Regions from separate parts of the Micromonospora sp. WMMD975 genome, predicted to be linked through region 2. Evidence: predicted binding sites of a transcription regulator. Region 2 holds the regulator's gene; the other holds the start of a gene.
What was found. Region 2 encodes HrcA, which represses chaperone genes, less so after heat shock. Its sites were predicted from a motif close to GGTTNGCACNCTCNNNNNGAGNGTGCNAACC; they were not measured.

Region 1 (7,644 bases), 580 kb from region 2:
GACGCCCGAGCTGTATTCCATCAGGCCCATACCGTTGTCGATCACAGCGACGACCGCGCCACCGAGCACGGCGTCGAGGACGCGGCCCTTGCCGCCGAAGAGGCTGGTGCCGCCGATCACCGCCGCGCCGACGGCGTAGAGCAGCACGTTGCTGCCGCCGGTGTTGGGGTCGACCGAGTTGGCCCGGCTGGCCGCCACGATGCCACCGATGGCGGCCATCCCGGAGCAGATGACGAAGACGGAGATACGGATCTTGTCGACGTTGATGCCGGCCCGGCGGGCCGCCTCGGCGTTGCCGCCGACCGCGTAGATGTGCCGGCCGTAGCTGGTGCGCTGGAGCACGAACGTCCAGACGATCAGCAGCAGCGCGATGATCGGCACCACGATCGGTACGCCCTTGAGCGAACTGATCAGCACGTTCCGGCTGCGCTCCAGGTTGAGCACGTAGACCGCGATGCCGAGGATCACGGCGAGGCCGCCGATCCGGGCGGCCACCACCCCGATCGGATCGGTGACCAGGCCACGGGCCGACCGGTTGCGGTAGCGCAGGAGCTGCACGGCCGCGTACCCGGCGACGGCCAGCACGGCCAGCGCCCAGCCCAGCACGGGCGGGAGGTTGCGGTTGGCGATCGCCACCAGCACGCTGTCCCGGACCGAGATGTTGGCGCCCTCGTCCATCAGCGTCAGCACGACGCCCTGGAACGCGAGGAAGCCGGCGAGCGTGACCACGAAGGACGGGATGCCGACCTTCGCGACCAGCAGGCCGAGCACGACGCCGATCACCACGCCGGTGCCGACGGCGGCGACCACCGCCACGTACCAGGGATAGCCGAGCACGGTGACGGTGTTGGCCAGGATGGCGGCGCAGACACCGCTGGCGAAGCCGGCGGAGAGGTCGATCTCGCCGAGCAACAGGACGAAGACCAGGCCCATCGCGATGAGCGTGACGGCCGCGCCCTGGGTGAACAGGTTGGCGAGGTTGCCGGCGGTGAAGAACGACGGGCGGGCGATCGAGAAGCCGACGGCGAGCGCGACGAGCATCACCACGGCCGGCAGGGCGCCGATGTCGCCACCGCGTACCCGGCGCCAGTAGTTGTTCACGTGGGTGCCCACGGTCGGTGCCGGTGCCAGGCCGGCCGGGCGTTCCTTCTTCACGGCGGTGGCGGTCATCGGACGGCTCCTGGAGTGGTGTCGACGGGCGCGGCGCCGGTGCCGTTGCTGCCCGGTTCGCCGGCGAGGCCGAGGTCGCCGGAGCGGCCGGCGGTGATCAGCTCGACCACCTGCGAGTGGGTGATGTCGGTGGTCTTCACCTGGGCGACCATCTGGCCGAGGTAGAGCGCGGCGATCCGGTCGGAGACCGCGAAGACGTCGTTCATGTTGTGCGAGATGAGCACCACGGCCAGGCCGTTGTCGGCGAGCCGGCGGACCAGCTCCAGCACCTGGGCGGTCTGCGCGACGCCGAGCGCGGCGGTGGGCTCGTCCAGGATGACCAGCCTGCTGTTCCAGAGCACGGCCTTGGCGATGGCCACGGTCTGCCGCTGCCCGCCGGAGAGGCTGGACACGTGCTGGCGCAACGACTTCACGGTGCGGACGCTGAGGCCGTCCAGGGTCTCGGCGGCCATCTGCTCCATGGTCGGCTCGTCGAGCACGATGCCGCTGTGCTTCTCCCGGCCGAGGAACATGTTCTGCACGATGTCGAGGTTGTCGCAGAGCGCCAGGTCCTGGTAGACGACCTCGATCCCGAGCGCGGCGGCGTCCCGAGGGCTGTTGATGCTCACCGGCCTGCCGTCGAAGAGGAACTGGCCGGCGTCGGTGGGATAGATGCCGCTGATGCACTTGACCAGGGTCGACTTGCCGGCGCCGTTGTCACCGACGAGCGCGGTCACCTCGCCGGCGTGTGCCGTGAGCGCGACGTCACGCAGCACCTGGACGGGACCGAAGCTCTTGTCGATCCCGCGTAGCTCCAGCAGGGGGGTTGCGGACACGGGGGTCTCCTTCAAACGGAGGGGAGGTCTCGGATCCCGTCCGGGCGTGGGGCGGGGAGCGCCGCCCGGCGCGGGAGTGTTTCCCCGGGCCGGGCGGCGCCGCCTGATGCGGGGTGGGTCAGCTCACGCCGGCGTCGGTGCAGAGCTTGGCGAAAGCACCGGTGCAGAGCTCGTCCTTGGTGACGTAGCCGTCTGCCACGACGTCCTTGACGTTCTCCTTGTAGATGGCCTTCGGCTCGAGCAGCACGGACGGGACGTCCCGGTTGCCCTCCGGGTCCTTGACGGTCTGGCCGGTGTCCTTCTTCTCGCCCTTGGCGAGCGCGATGGCCAGCTCGGAGGCGGCGTCCGCCTCCTTCTTGACCGCCTTGTAGACGGTCATGCACTGGTCACCGGCGAGGATGTTCTGCAGACCCTCCTTGGTGGCGTCCTGGCCGGTCACCGGGACCTTGCCGTTGAGCTTGTTCTTCTTCAGCACCGAGATGGCCGCGTTGCCGAGGCCGTCGTTGGCGGCGAGCACGCCGTCGATCTTGCCGCGGGCCTTGGTCATCTGCTGCTCGAAGATGGTCGCGGCCTGCGCGTTGTCCCAGGCCGGCACCGAGTCGTCGGCGACCTTGGTGTATTCGTTCGCGTCGAACTTCGGCTTGAGCACCGAGTCGTACCCGTTCTTGAACAGGGTGGCGTTGTTGTCGGTCGGCGAACCGTTGAGGTAGGAGATCGCCGGGTTCTTGGCGCCCTTGTCGGTCAGGCACTTGACCAGGCCCTCGCCCTGGAGCTTGCCGACGGCCTCGTTGTCGAAGCTGACGTAGTACTGGGCGGAGCCGCCCAGGGTCAGCCGGTCGTAGTCGATGGTGGCCACGCCCTGCGACTTGGCCTTGTCGAGCACGGCCTTACCGGTGCCGGAGTCCAGGTTGACGATCATCAGCACGTTGACGCCGTTGGTGATCATCTGGTCGGCGATGGTCTGGAACGCGGTCTTGTCGTTCTGCGCGTTCTGGATGTCGGACTCGACCCCGGCGGCGTCGAACGCCTCCTTGAGGTACTTGCGGTCCGCGCCCTCCCAGCGGGCGGAGGACTTGCTGTCCGGCAGGATCACGCCGATCTTCGGCTTCTTGTCGTTCGAACCGCCGGCCTGGTCGGAACCGCCGTCGTCGCCGCAGGCGGCCATGCTGCCGGTCGCGAGGAGGCCGACGGCCGCGAAGGTGAGGAAGCCCTTGCGCATGTGCACGGGTCCTTTCGGGGGTGGGGAGTTGCATTCGGTTGTTTTGTTGTGTCCGGCAACGTATTCCGCGCTTCCCGCCCTCCGCAAGAGTGCCGAGGTCAGAAGTTTGTTGGCGGCGGTAACAATTCAGCAACGCGGTTGTCACCCGGCCGACACCGGGGAAAGAACCGCCCGCTCAGCGCCCGGCGACGGGGGCGGTCACGGCCCCGGTCAGCGCGACCAGGTCGGCCGGGGCGAGCTGCACCTGCAGACCCCGGCGGCCGGCCGAGACGTACACCGTCGGGTGCGCCAGCGCGGAGGCGTCGACCACTGTCGGCAGCGCCCGGCGTTGCCCGAGCGGACTGATCCCGCCCCGCACGTACCCGGTCGCCCGCTCGGCCGCGATCCGGTCGGCCAGCGTGGCCCGCTTGCCGCCGACGGCGGCGGCCAGCGCCTTCAGGTCCAGCTCGCCGGTCACCGGCACCACCGCCACGGTCAGCCCGCCGTCGACGTCCGTGACAAGCGTCTTGAACACCCGCTCCGGCGGCACCCCGAGCGCGGCGGCGACAAGCGCGCCGTAGTTCGGCGCGTCCGGCGAGACGTCGTACGGATGCGTGCTGTGCACGATCTTGCGCTTGGTCAGCAGCGCGGTCGCCGGAGTGCCCTGTCCCGCCATGACCGCCAAGCTAACCCGGCCACCGCTCCCGGGCGAGTCGAAACCCGACCGTGCTCAACGTAGGCCGGCGCCGGTGCCGTCGGGGCGATGGCGACGCGCCCGGCCGGTGACGCCGCTCAGCCGGCGGCCGGCACCGGCCGGCAGATCAGCGTGGTGGGCGCGCCGGCCACCCGGGTCAGCACCAGGCTGGCCGCCGCGTCGCCGGCCAGGCGCAGGTCGCGGCGCAGCCTCTCCGGCTCCAGCGCCGACCCGCGTTTGCGGATCTCCACCCGGCCGACCCGGCGCTCCCGCAGCAGGGCGCGCAGCCGCTTCAGCGAGAACGGCAGCACGTCGGTGATCTCCAGGCAGCGGGCGAACGGGGTGGGCCGCGCCGCGTCCGCGTAGAGGTAGGCGATCGACGGGTCGGCGAGGGTGGCGTCGAGGTCGGCGGCCAGCTCCGCGACCAGGTGCGCGCGGACCACGGCCGGGTCCGGGTCGTACAGGAACCGCCGCACGGGCCCCACCGTCGCCTCCTCTCCACCGGTGCCGGTGAGGTGATAAGAAGGGGCCCCTCCTCTACCGGAGGCGTTAAGTGGGGGCCCTTCCTTCTCGTGCAGCAGGGTGGCGCGGCGGGGGACCTCGGCCAGCGCGCCGCACCAGAGGGCCGCCTCGACGAGGTCGCCGTCCACGCTTACCCACTCCGCCTCGGCGCCGGCCGGGATCAGCGCGTGGTCCAGGCCGGGGGCCACCTTCACCACGGTGTGCGGCACCCGCGCGGCCAGCCCGGTGACGAAGTCCCAGGGCGGCGAGTAGGCGTTCGGGTCGAAGATCCGCCGGCCGGTGCCGGCCCGCCGCCGGGCCGGGTCGCAGAAGACCGCCTCCACCCCGGTCACGTCGAACGCCGTGGCGTCGCCGCACTCCACCGTGAACAGCTCCGCCAGCCCGGCGGCCTCGGCGTTCGCGGCGGCCATCGCGGCGGTCACCGGGTCGGCCTCCACCCCGTACACCCGGATGCCGGCGCGGGCGGCGGCGAGCGCGTCCGCGCCCAGGCCGCAACCCAGATCGGCCAGCGTGGTCACCCCCACGGCGCGCAGCCGGGCGGCCCGCCGGTCGGCGACCACCCGCCGGGTGGCCTGTTCCAGCCCGGCCCGGGTGAGGAACATCCGGGCCGCCGCCGACCCGAACTTGCCGACGGCGCGGCGACGCAGCTCCGCCTGGGTCAGCGCCGCCGCCGCGAGCCCGGCCGGCACCCCGGCCGACCGGAGCGCACCCGCCGCCGTCAGCGGGTCGCCGCCGGCCACCCGCGCCGCCGCGTCGAGCGCGGCCGACCCCTCGGGGGTACGCAGGGCGGCGAGCTGGTCGAGATCCACCCGCCCATTGTCCCGACCCGCCTCGCGGAGCGACACGGCGGACGACGCGCTGGCACTCTCCTTGACGGAGTGCTAGCCGAGGAATAACCTGCGATTAGCACTCTCACCCTGAGGGTGCCAACGCCCGGGCCCTGGTGTCCGGGGGTTGAACGCCAGGCGGACCGGCACCCGCGACGACGGCCCCGCCCGGTGGCATGTGGCAGATTGACGCTGGTCGGCGTGCCGACCGGTAACGACACCAAGTACCCCAGGAGGGTATGCCCGTGACTACCGCGACCAAGGTTGCGATCAAGCCGCTCGAGGACCGCATCGTGGTGCAGGCGAACGAGGCCGAGACCACCACCGCCTCGGGCATCGTGATCCCCGACACCGCCAAGGAGAAGCCGCAGGAGGGCACCGTCCTCGCTGTCGGCCCGGGCCGGATCGACGACAAGGGCAACCGCGTGCCGGTCGACGTGAAGGTCGGCGACACCGTTCTCTACTCGAAGTACGGCGGCACCGAGGTCAAGTACGCCGGCGAGGAGTACCTGGTGCTCTCCGCCCGCGACGTCCTCGCGGTCATCGAGAAGTAAGCAACCGATCAGTGTCGTTGCCCCGGTCCGGCTCGCCGGGCCGGGGCAACGATGCTTCGAAGGGATACTGATGGCAAAGATCCTGAGCTTCTCGGATGACGCCCGGCACCTGCTCGAGCACGGTGTCAACGCCCTCGCGGACGCGGTCAAGGTCACCCTCGGCCCCCGCGGGCGCAACGTCGTCCTGGACAAGAAGTTCGGTGTGCCCACGATCACCAACGACGGTGTGACCATCGCCAAGGAGATCGAGCTCACCAACCCGTACGAGAACCTCGGCGCGCAGCTGGTCAAGGAGGTGGCGACGAAGACGAACGACGTCGCCGGCGACGGGACCACCACCGCGACCGTGCTGGCCCAGGCCATGGTGCGCGAGGGCCTGCGCAACGTGGCCGCCGGCACCAACCCGACCGCCCTGAAGCGGGGCATCGACGCGGCGGCCACGAAGGTCTCCGAGGCGTTGCTCGGCAGGGCCGTCGAGGTCGCCAGCAAGGAGTCGATCGCGCACGTGGCGACCGTCTCCGCGCAGGACGCCACCATCGGCGAGCTGATCGCCGAGGCGATGGAGCGGGTCGGCCGCGACGGTGTGATCACCGTCGAGGAGGGTTCCGCGCTCACCACCGAGCTGGAGGTGACCGAGGGGCTCCAGTTCGACAAGGGCTTCATCTCGCCGAACTTCGTCACCGACGCGGAGGGTCAGGAGTCGGTCCTGGAGGACCCGTACATCCTGATCACGACGCAGAAGATCTCGGCGATCGAGGAGCTGCTGCCGCTGCTGGAGAAGGTCCTCCAGAACAGCAAGCCGCTGCTCATCATCGCCGAGGACGTCGAGGGCCAGGCGCTGTCCACGCTCGTGGTCAACGCCATCCGCAAGACCGTCAAGGTCTGCGCGGTGAAGGCCCCCGGCTTCGGCGACCGGCGCAAGGCGATGCTCCAGGACATGGCGATCCTGACCGGCGCCGAGCTGGTCGCCCCGGAGCTGGGCTACAAGCTCGACCAGGTCGGCCTGGAGGTGCTCGGCACCGCCCGCCGCGTCGTGGTCGACAAGGAGAACACCACCGTCGTCGACGGTGGCGGCCAGTCCGCCGAGGTCGCCGACCGGGTCGCCCAGATCCGCAAGGAGATCGAGGCCTCGGACTCCGAGTGGGACCGGGAGAAGCTGGCCGAGCGGCTGGCGAAGCTCTCCGGCGGCATCGCGGTGATCAAGGTCGGCGCGGCCACCGAGGTCGAGATGAAGGAGCGCAAGCACCGCATCGAGGACGCCATCGCCGCGACCAAGGCCGCGGTGGAGGAGGGTACGGTCCCGGGTGGCGGTGCCGCCCTGGCCCAGATCCTGCCGGTGCTCGACGACGACCTGGGCTTCACCGGTGACGAGAAGGTCGGCGTCTCGATCGTGCGCAAGGCGCTCGTCGAGCCGCTGCGCTGGATCGCCCAGAACGCCGGCCACGACGGCTACGTGGTGGTGCAGAAGGTCGCCGGCCAGGAGTGGGGCACCGGCCTCGACGCCGCCGTCGGCGAATACGTCGACCTGGCCAAGGCCGGCATCCTCGACCCGGTGAAGGTGACCCGCAACGCGGTCACCAACGCCGCCTCGATCGCCGGCCTGCTGCTCACCACGGAGAGCCTCATCGTGGAGAAGCCGGCCGAGCCGGAGCCGGCCGCCGCCGGTGGGCACGGCCACTCGCACGGCCACGGCCACCAGCACGGCCCGGGCTTCTGACCCGAGGAACACAGCCCGACCTCAGGGCACACCGCCGAGCCGGCGGTGTGCCCTGAGGCGTATTCGCTTACGGAACGCTGACGGAATTGGCAGCGGACCCGACCTGTCGACCAGACTGGGCCGCGTGAGCACGATCTCCCGCCGTTC
Region 2 (7,644 bases):
GGTGGACCACGTCAGCGCGTACGCCCTGATCGTGGAGGACGGCACCCGGCTGGCCGCGCGGATGCGTCGCGGCGAGCTGCCGTACCCCTCCGACGACGTGGCGGCGGACCGTTACCTGGCGGCGGAGACGGCGCTGCGTGCGGCCGGCTTCTCCTGGTACGAGGTGTCCAACTGGGCCCGCTCGGCGGCCGGGGCGTGCCGGCACAACCTGCTCTACTGGACCGGCGCCGACTGGTGGGGCCTGGGCCCGGGGGCGCACAGCCACGTCGGCGGGGTGCGCTGGTGGAACGTCAAGCACCCGAGCGCGTACGCGGCGCGGCTTGCCGACGGCGTGTCGCCGGCGCTGGCCCGGGAGCGGCTCACCGCCGAGGAGCAGCACATGGAGGACGTGATGCTGCGGCTGCGGCTCGCCTCGGGGCTGCCGCTCGACGTGCTGGACGAGACCGGTCGGGCGGGCGCGGAGCGGGCCCGGGCCGGCGGGTTGCTCGACGCCGGGGCGTACGCCGAGGGCCGGGCCGTGCTCACCCTGCGGGGCCGGCTGCTCGCCGACGCGGTCGTCCGCGACCTGCTGCCCTGACCGGAGCCGGCCGGTCCCGCCGCGCGGGACCGGCCGGAGCGGGTCACTTGATCAGGCTGGCCGACATCGGATAGCGGTAGAGCTGGCCCTCGTTGGCCTTCACCCCGGCCAGGATGCCGAAGATGATGCCGACGATCATGGCGCCGAAGCCGATCACCAGGCCGATCAGGATGCAGGTGAGGATCCAGCCGACGAGCGCGATGACCGACCAGATGAGCTGGAAGTTGAGCGCGGCGACCGCGTGCGCCCGGACGGTCGGGGACTGGTTGCCCCGTGCCAGCAGGGCCACCAGCGGCGCGACCCAGCCCAGTACGCCGCCGCCGATCAGCATCCCGGCCGCGCCACCGAAGTGCGCCACCAGGGCCCAGGTCTTGTCGTCGTTGTTGGCGTAGCCGGCCGGCGGCCCGTACGCGCCGCCGCCGGGGTAACCGGCGCCGGGCGGGCCGTAACCGGGCGCGCCGCCACCCGGCGGGGGATAGCCACCCGGCGGCGGGTAACCCCCGGGCGGCGGATAGCCACCCGGCGGGGGATAGCCGCCGGCCGGAGGTTGGCCGCCCGGGGGCGGATAGTCACCGGGCGGGGGATAGCCGCCCCCGCCCGGTGCCCCGGACAGTGGTGCGGTGGGGGGATCGTCGGCCGGCGACGAGCCGTAGGGCGCCGACGGCGGGGTCGGGTCGGGCTGGGGGCCGGGGTCCCCCGCTCCGGGCGGGCGAGGAGGTTCAGTCATGCACGTCACGGTAGGTCCCACGGGCAAGCGACACCAGTGCTGCCCGGGCCCGTGGCGGCGGAATGTGCGGCAGGCCGCACCCGAGGTCCGTCGGGCGATCATCGCGTCGGTGGGACTGCCGACGTAGACTGGCACTCGCTACAGTCGAGTGCCAGCCGCCCGGCGGATGCCGCGCGTGGTCCGGCCGAGGTGCGTCAGGAGGTGGGGAGATGGGTCTCGACGACCGCAAGCTCGCCGTGCTGCGCGCCATCGTCGAGGACTACGTCCACACGCAGGAGCCGGTGGGCAGCAAGGCCCTGGTCGAACGGCACCAGCTCGGCGTCTCGCCGGCGACCGTGCGCAACGACATGGCGGTGCTCGAGGAGGAGGGCTACATCCGGCAGCCGCACACGAGCGCCGGCCGGGTGCCCACCGACCGCGGCTACCGCCTCTTCGTCGACCGGCTCTCCCGGGTCAAGCCGCTCAGCCCGGCCGAGCGCCGGGCGATCGAGCGCTTCCTGGTCGGCGCGGTCGACCTCGACGACGTCGTGCACCGCACGGTCCGGCTGCTGGCCCAGCTCACCCGGCAGGTCGCCGTGGTGCAATATCCCAGCCTGGCCCGGTCCAAGGTGCGCCACCTGGAGCTGGTGCCGATCTCCACCACCCGGCTGATGGTCGTCATGATCGCCGACACCGGGCGGGTCGAGCAGCGGCTGGTCGAGCTGCCCGCCCCGATCCCCGCCGAGGACGTCACCGACCTGCGCCGGCTGGTCAACGAGAAGCTCGTCGGCAGCCAACTGGCCGAGACGCCGCCGCTGGTGCAGGCGCTCGTCGAGGAGTCCCCGCCGCAGCTCCGCCCGGCCATGACCACACTCTCCACCGTGCTGCTGGAGACGCTCGTCGAACGGCACGAGGAGCGGATCGCGCTTGCCGGCACCGCCAACCTCACCCGGGGTGGCCTGCTCGACTTCCAGGGCTCGCTGCGCCCCATTCTGGAGGCGCTCGAGGAGGAGGTCGTGCTGCTCAAGCTGATCGGCGAGACCGAACCGAGCACCACCCGGGTGCTCATCGGCGACGAGAACGAGGTCGACAACCTGCGGGCCGCCTCCGTGGTCAGCACCGGCTACGGCCCGGGTGCGACGATCGTCGGTGGGCTCGGCGTGCTCGGGCCGACCCGGATGGACTACCCCGGCAATATCGCCATGGTGAGGGCCGTGGCACGCTACGTGGGCGAACTGCTGGCCCAGAACTGACCAGTCAGGGCCGACGGCCGGCTGCGGCCGACGACCGGCGAACGCGAGACGAACATGAGGACACCGAACGCAGTGGCCAGGGACTACTACGGCATTCTCGGCGTGAGCCGGGACGCCTCCGACGACGACATCAAGCGTGCCTACCGCAAGCTGGCGCGGCAGTACCACCCGGACGTCAATCCGGACCCGGAGGCACAGGAGAAGTTCAAGGACATCAACGCCGCGTACGAGGTCCTCTCGGACGACCGGAAGCGGCAGATCGTCGACCTGGGCGGCGACCCGCTCGCCCCGGGCGGCGGTGGCGCCGGCGGTCCGGGCGGTCCGGGCGGCGCCGGCCCGTTCGTCGGCTTCCAGGACATCATGGACGCGTTCTTCGGCGGCGCGGCGGGCGGCAGCCGGGGTCCCCGGCCGCGCACCCGGCCCGGCGCCGACGCGATCCTGCGGCTGGAACTCGACCTCAACGAGACCGCGTTCGGCGTCGAGGCACCGATCACCGTCGACACCGCGGTCCTCTGCACCACCTGCTCCGGCGCCGGCACCGCCGCCGGCACCCACCTGGCCACCTGCGAGGCGTGCGGCGGTCGCGGCGAGGTGCAGTCCGTGCAGCGGACGTTCCTCGGTCAGGTGGTCTCCGCCCGGCCGTGCACCGTCTGCCAGGGCTACGGCACCACGATCCCGCACCCCTGCCCGACCTGCGCCGGTGACGGCCGGGTGCGGACCCGTCGCTCGCTGACCGTCAAGATCCCCGCCGGGGTCGAGGACGGCATGCGGATCCGGCTGGCCCAGCAGGGCGAGGTCGGCCCGGGCGGCGGCACCGCCGGCGACCTCTACGTCGAGATCCACGAGCGGACCCACGACGTCTACTCCCGCAAGGGCGACGACCTGCACTGCCGGGTGACCGTGCCGATGACGGCCGCCGCGCTCGGCACCCGGCTGACCATCAAGACGCTCGACAGCGAGGAGGTCGTCGACGTCAAGCCGGGCACCCAGCCCGGCAGCACGCTGCGGCTGCGCGCCCGCGGCGTGCCGCACCTGCGCGGCACCGGCCGGGGTGACCTCTACGTCCACCTGGACGTGCGCACCCCGACCAAGCTCGACGCCGACCAGGAGCGGATGCTGCGCGACTTCGCCAAGACCCGCGGCGAGGAGGTCGCCGAGCTGACCAAGCAGGGCGGCTTCTTCTCCCGGATGCGCGACGCCTTCAACGGGCACGCCTGAGGTGTCGGCGCCGCTGTTCCTGGTCGAGGCGCTGCCCACCGGCGACACGGTGACGCTCGACGGCCCGGAGGGCCACCACGCGGCCACCGTGCAGCGGCTGCGCGTCGGCGAGGAGCTGCTGCTCGCCGACGGCCGGGGCGGCACCGCCGCCGCGCTCGTCACCGCCGTCGGCCGCGGCACGCTCGACGCGCGGATCACCTCCCGGGGGTACGCCGACGCGAGCGTCCCCCGGGTGGTCGTGGCGCAAGGGATCGCCAAGGGCGACCGGGGTGAGCTGGCCGTGCAGGCGATGACCGAGGTCGGGGTGGACGAGATCGTGCCCTGGGCGGCGTCCCGTTCGGTGGTCCAGTGGCGCGGTGACCGGGGCGTACGGGCCCGGGAGAAGTGGGCGGCCACCGCCCGGGAGGCCGCCAAGCAGGCCCGCCGCCCGTGGCTGCCGGTGGTGGCCGGCGCCCCGGACGAGTCCACCGCCACGGTGGCCCGGCGCATCGCCGGCGCCGGTGCCGCCTTCGTGCTGCACGAGGAGGCCGACGAGCGGCTGAGCACGGTCGAGCTGCCGGCGACGGGTGAGATCGTGCTCGTGGTCGGCCCCGAGGGCGGCATCGCCCCGGCCGAGCTGACCGCGTTCGCCGAGGCCGGCGCGCGTACCGTCCGCCTCGGCCCGTCGGTGCTGCGCACCTCCACCGCCGGGGTGGCCGCGCTCAGCGTGCTCGCCGCCCGCCTGGGCCGCTGGTAGGTCAGGGGCGCGGGAAGATCGGCACCGGCTGCTCCTCGGGGCCCAGGTCCAGCCCCGCCGGGCCGATGATCAGCGGGTCGGGCGTGCCGACCACATCGACGTCCTTGCCGTCGTAGTCGAACCGGTGCAGCACGTGGCGCATCGCCTCCAGCCGGGCCCGCTTCTTGTCGTTGCTCTTCACCACCGTCCACGGCGCGTCCGCGGTGTCGGTCCAGAAGAACATCGCCTCCTTGGCCTCGGTGTACTCGTCCCAGCGGTCGAGCGACGCCAGGTCCATCGGGGAGAGCTTCCACTGCCGGACCGGGTCGACCTTGCGGACCACGAACCGGGTCCGCTGCTCGTTGCGGGACACCGAGAACCAGAACTTCACCAGCCGGATGCCGGACCGGACCAGCATCCGTTCCAGGTCCGGGGCCTGCCGCAGGAACTCCAGGTATTCGGTGCGGGAACAGAAGCCCATCACCCGCTCCACGCCGGCCCGGTTGTACCAGGACCGGTCGAAGAGCACGATCTCGCCGGCGGTCGGCAGGTGCGCCAGCCACCGCTGGAAGTACCACTGCCCAGCCTCCCGCTCGTCCGGCTTGACCAGCGCGACCACGCTCGCGCCCCGCGGGTTGAGGTGCTCCATGAAACGCTTGATGGTGCCGCCCTTGCCGGCGGCGTCCCGCCCCTCGAAGAGGATCACCAGGCGCTCGCCGCTCTCCTTCACCCAGTCCTGGAGCTTGAGCAACTCGATCTGGAGCAGACGCTTCTGGTGGTCGTACTCCTCCCGGTCGAGGCGCTGCTCGTAGGGGTAGTCGTCACGCCAGGTCTCGACCGGGCTGCCGTCGGGCCGCAGCAGCACGGGATCGTCGTCGTGCCCGTCTACCACCCGATAGTCGGCGGTGAGGTCAAGCAACTCGGTGTCGGCCATACCGCACGTACCTACCCCGTCACGTGGGGTTCGACGCGCCGGACGGGCAGGTCAGCTCCGCAGGTAGGAGGCGCCGTTCAGGTCGACGATCGTGCCGGACGCCCACTCCGCCTCGGGACTGGCCAACCAGTGCACCGCCGCGGCGATCTCCTCCGGACGGGCCACCCGGTGGAACGGCGACTGCGCCCGCACCGCCTCGCCCCGCTCGTTCTTGAGGTGTTCGTTCGTCATGTCGGTCTCGACGAAGCCGGGCGCCACACAGGCCACCCCGATGCGGTACGGGGCCAGGGCCACCGCCAGCGACTGGGCCATCGCGTTCATCCCCGCCTTGCTGGCCCCGTACGCGGGATTGGCCGGCTCGCCCCGGAACGCGCCCCGGGAGGAGACGTTGACGATGCGCCCACCCCGCTCCCGCATGTGCTGGGCGGCGCACCAGGCGGCGTTCGCGGCGCCCACCAGGTTGGTGTCCAGCACCTCGCGCCAGCGTGACCGCCACTGCTCGTAGCTGCTGTCGAAGACCGGGTGCGGCGGGTCGGCCGGCCCGAACACGCCGGCGTTGTTGACGAGCACGTCCAGGCCGCCGAGCAGCCGGGCCGCCTCGTCCACCACCGCGCGCACGGCGTCCGGGTCGGCCAGGTCGGCGCGGACCACCACGTGCCCGTCGCCCGGCAGTTCGGCGCGCAGCGCCTCGGCCAGCTCGGCCGAGTCCCGGTGGTGCACCGCCACCCGGTCCCCGCCGGCCGCGAACGCGCGGGCCACCGCCCGTCCGATGCCCCGCGAGGCACCCGTCACCAGCACCGCCCGTCCCGCCATGCCGGCCATCCTGCCGCACCGACGCCGGATGTTAAGCGGGGCCCCTTCCTCTACCGGAGGCGTTAACCGGGGCCCCTTCCTTACACTGCTGCGATGGACTGCCTGTTCTGCCGGATCGTCGCCGGGGAGATCCCGGCCACCATCGTCCGCGAGACCGCCACCACCCTCGCCTTCCGCGACATCGACCCGAAGGCGCCCACCCACGTCCTGGTGATCCCGAAGGAGCACTACGCGGACGTGGTCACGCTGGCGCAGGGCGATTCCGCGCTCGCCGGTGAGCTGCTCAACACCGCCGCCGTGGTGGCCGAGGAGGAGGGCCTGACGGTGGACGGGTTCCGACTCATGTTCAACACCGGCCCGTACGGCGGCCAGGAGGTCTTCCACGTGCACGCCCACCTGCTCGGTGGCGCGCCGCTCGGCCCGATGCTCTGCCGGTGACCGCGATCTCCGACCGGCTCGACCGGATGGTGCGGCAGGCCCAGGCGACCGGGCGGATCCCGGCGGTGTCGGCGGCCCTGCACCGGGCCGACCGGCCGCTCTGGACGTGCACGGTGGGCGGGACCGGCAACGACACCCCGCTCGACCCGGACACGGTCCTGCGGATCGGCTCGGTCACCAAGACCTTCACCGCGGTGCTCGTCATGCAGTGCCGCGACGACGGGCTGCTCGACCTGGACGACCCGGTCGGGCGGCACCTCGACCTGCCCGCGCACGGCGAGCTGACCGTGCGCCGGCTGCTGTCGCACACCGCCGGCCTGCAACGCGAGCCGCACGGCGACGTGTGGGACACCCTCCGCGTCCCGGGCGTGGACGAGCTGCTCGCCGACCTGGCCCGGGCGGAGCGGGTGCTGCCCACCGGCCGCCGCTTCCACTACTCCAACCTCGGCCTGTCGCTGCTCGGCGAGGTGGTCGCCCGGCGGCGCGGCGGCACCTGGGCCGAGGTGCTCGCCGACCGGGTGCTCGGCCCGCTCGGACTGAACGCCACCGGGCCCGAGCCGGGGGAGCGGGCGGCCACCGGCCACCTGGTCGACGCGTACTCCGACGAGGCGCACCCGGAGCCGCCCACCGACTTCGGCGCGGTGGCGCCGGCCGCCCAGCTCTGGAGCACCGCGCCGGACATGGCCCGCTGGGCGGCGTTCCTGGCCGACCCGGCCGCGCTCGACCCGGACGGCGCGGTGCTCGCCGCGGCCACCGTCGAGGAGATGCGCTGGCCGCACACCACCACCGACGAGTCGCTCTGGGCGGCCGGCTTCGGCCTCGGGCTGATCCTGGTGCCGCGCCCGGACCGGGTGACCCACGTCGGGCACGACGGCGCGATGCCCGGCTTCCTGGCCGCCGTCTACGGCCGGCGCGGCGGTGACGGCACCGCCGGCGCCATGGGCTGCGCGGTGCTCGGCTCGTCCGGCACCGGCGTGGCGGTGCTCGACC

Region 1: the regulator HrcA is predicted to act here: its motif matches at 5,301-5,331, upstream of groES (co-chaperone GroES).

Annotation. Positions count from the first base shown of each region.
Region 1 covers NZ_CP120739.1:4,867,551-4,875,194, reverse strand. The annotation lists gene O7613_RS21410 (ABC transporter permease) at 1-1,170, opposite strand, end outside; gene O7613_RS21405 (ATP-binding cassette domain-containing protein) at 1,167-1,985, opposite strand; gene O7613_RS21400 (substrate-binding domain-containing protein) at 2,104-3,204, opposite strand; gene ybaK (Cys-tRNA(Pro) deacylase) at 3,380-3,859, opposite strand; gene O7613_RS21390 (methyltransferase domain-containing protein) at 3,976-5,208, opposite strand; gene groES (co-chaperone GroES) at 5,466-5,780, shown strand; gene groL (chaperonin GroEL) at 5,851-7,497, shown strand; gene O7613_RS21375 (sulfite oxidase) at 7,622-7,644, shown strand, end outside.
Region 2 covers NZ_CP120739.1:4,291,404-4,299,047, reverse strand. The annotation lists gene hemW (radical SAM family heme chaperone HemW) at 1-577, shown strand, start outside; gene O7613_RS18715 (DUF4870 domain-containing protein) at 621-1,304, opposite strand; gene hrcA (heat-inducible transcriptional repressor HrcA) at 1,514-2,536, shown strand; gene dnaJ (molecular chaperone DnaJ) at 2,609-3,754, shown strand; gene O7613_RS18700 (16S rRNA (uracil(1498)-N(3))-methyltransferase) at 3,756-4,490, shown strand; gene ppk2 (polyphosphate kinase 2) at 4,492-5,403, opposite strand; gene O7613_RS18690 (SDR family oxidoreductase) at 5,455-6,216, opposite strand; gene O7613_RS18685 (histidine triad nucleotide-binding protein) at 6,310-6,654, shown strand; gene O7613_RS18680 (serine hydrolase domain-containing protein) at 6,651-7,644, shown strand, end outside.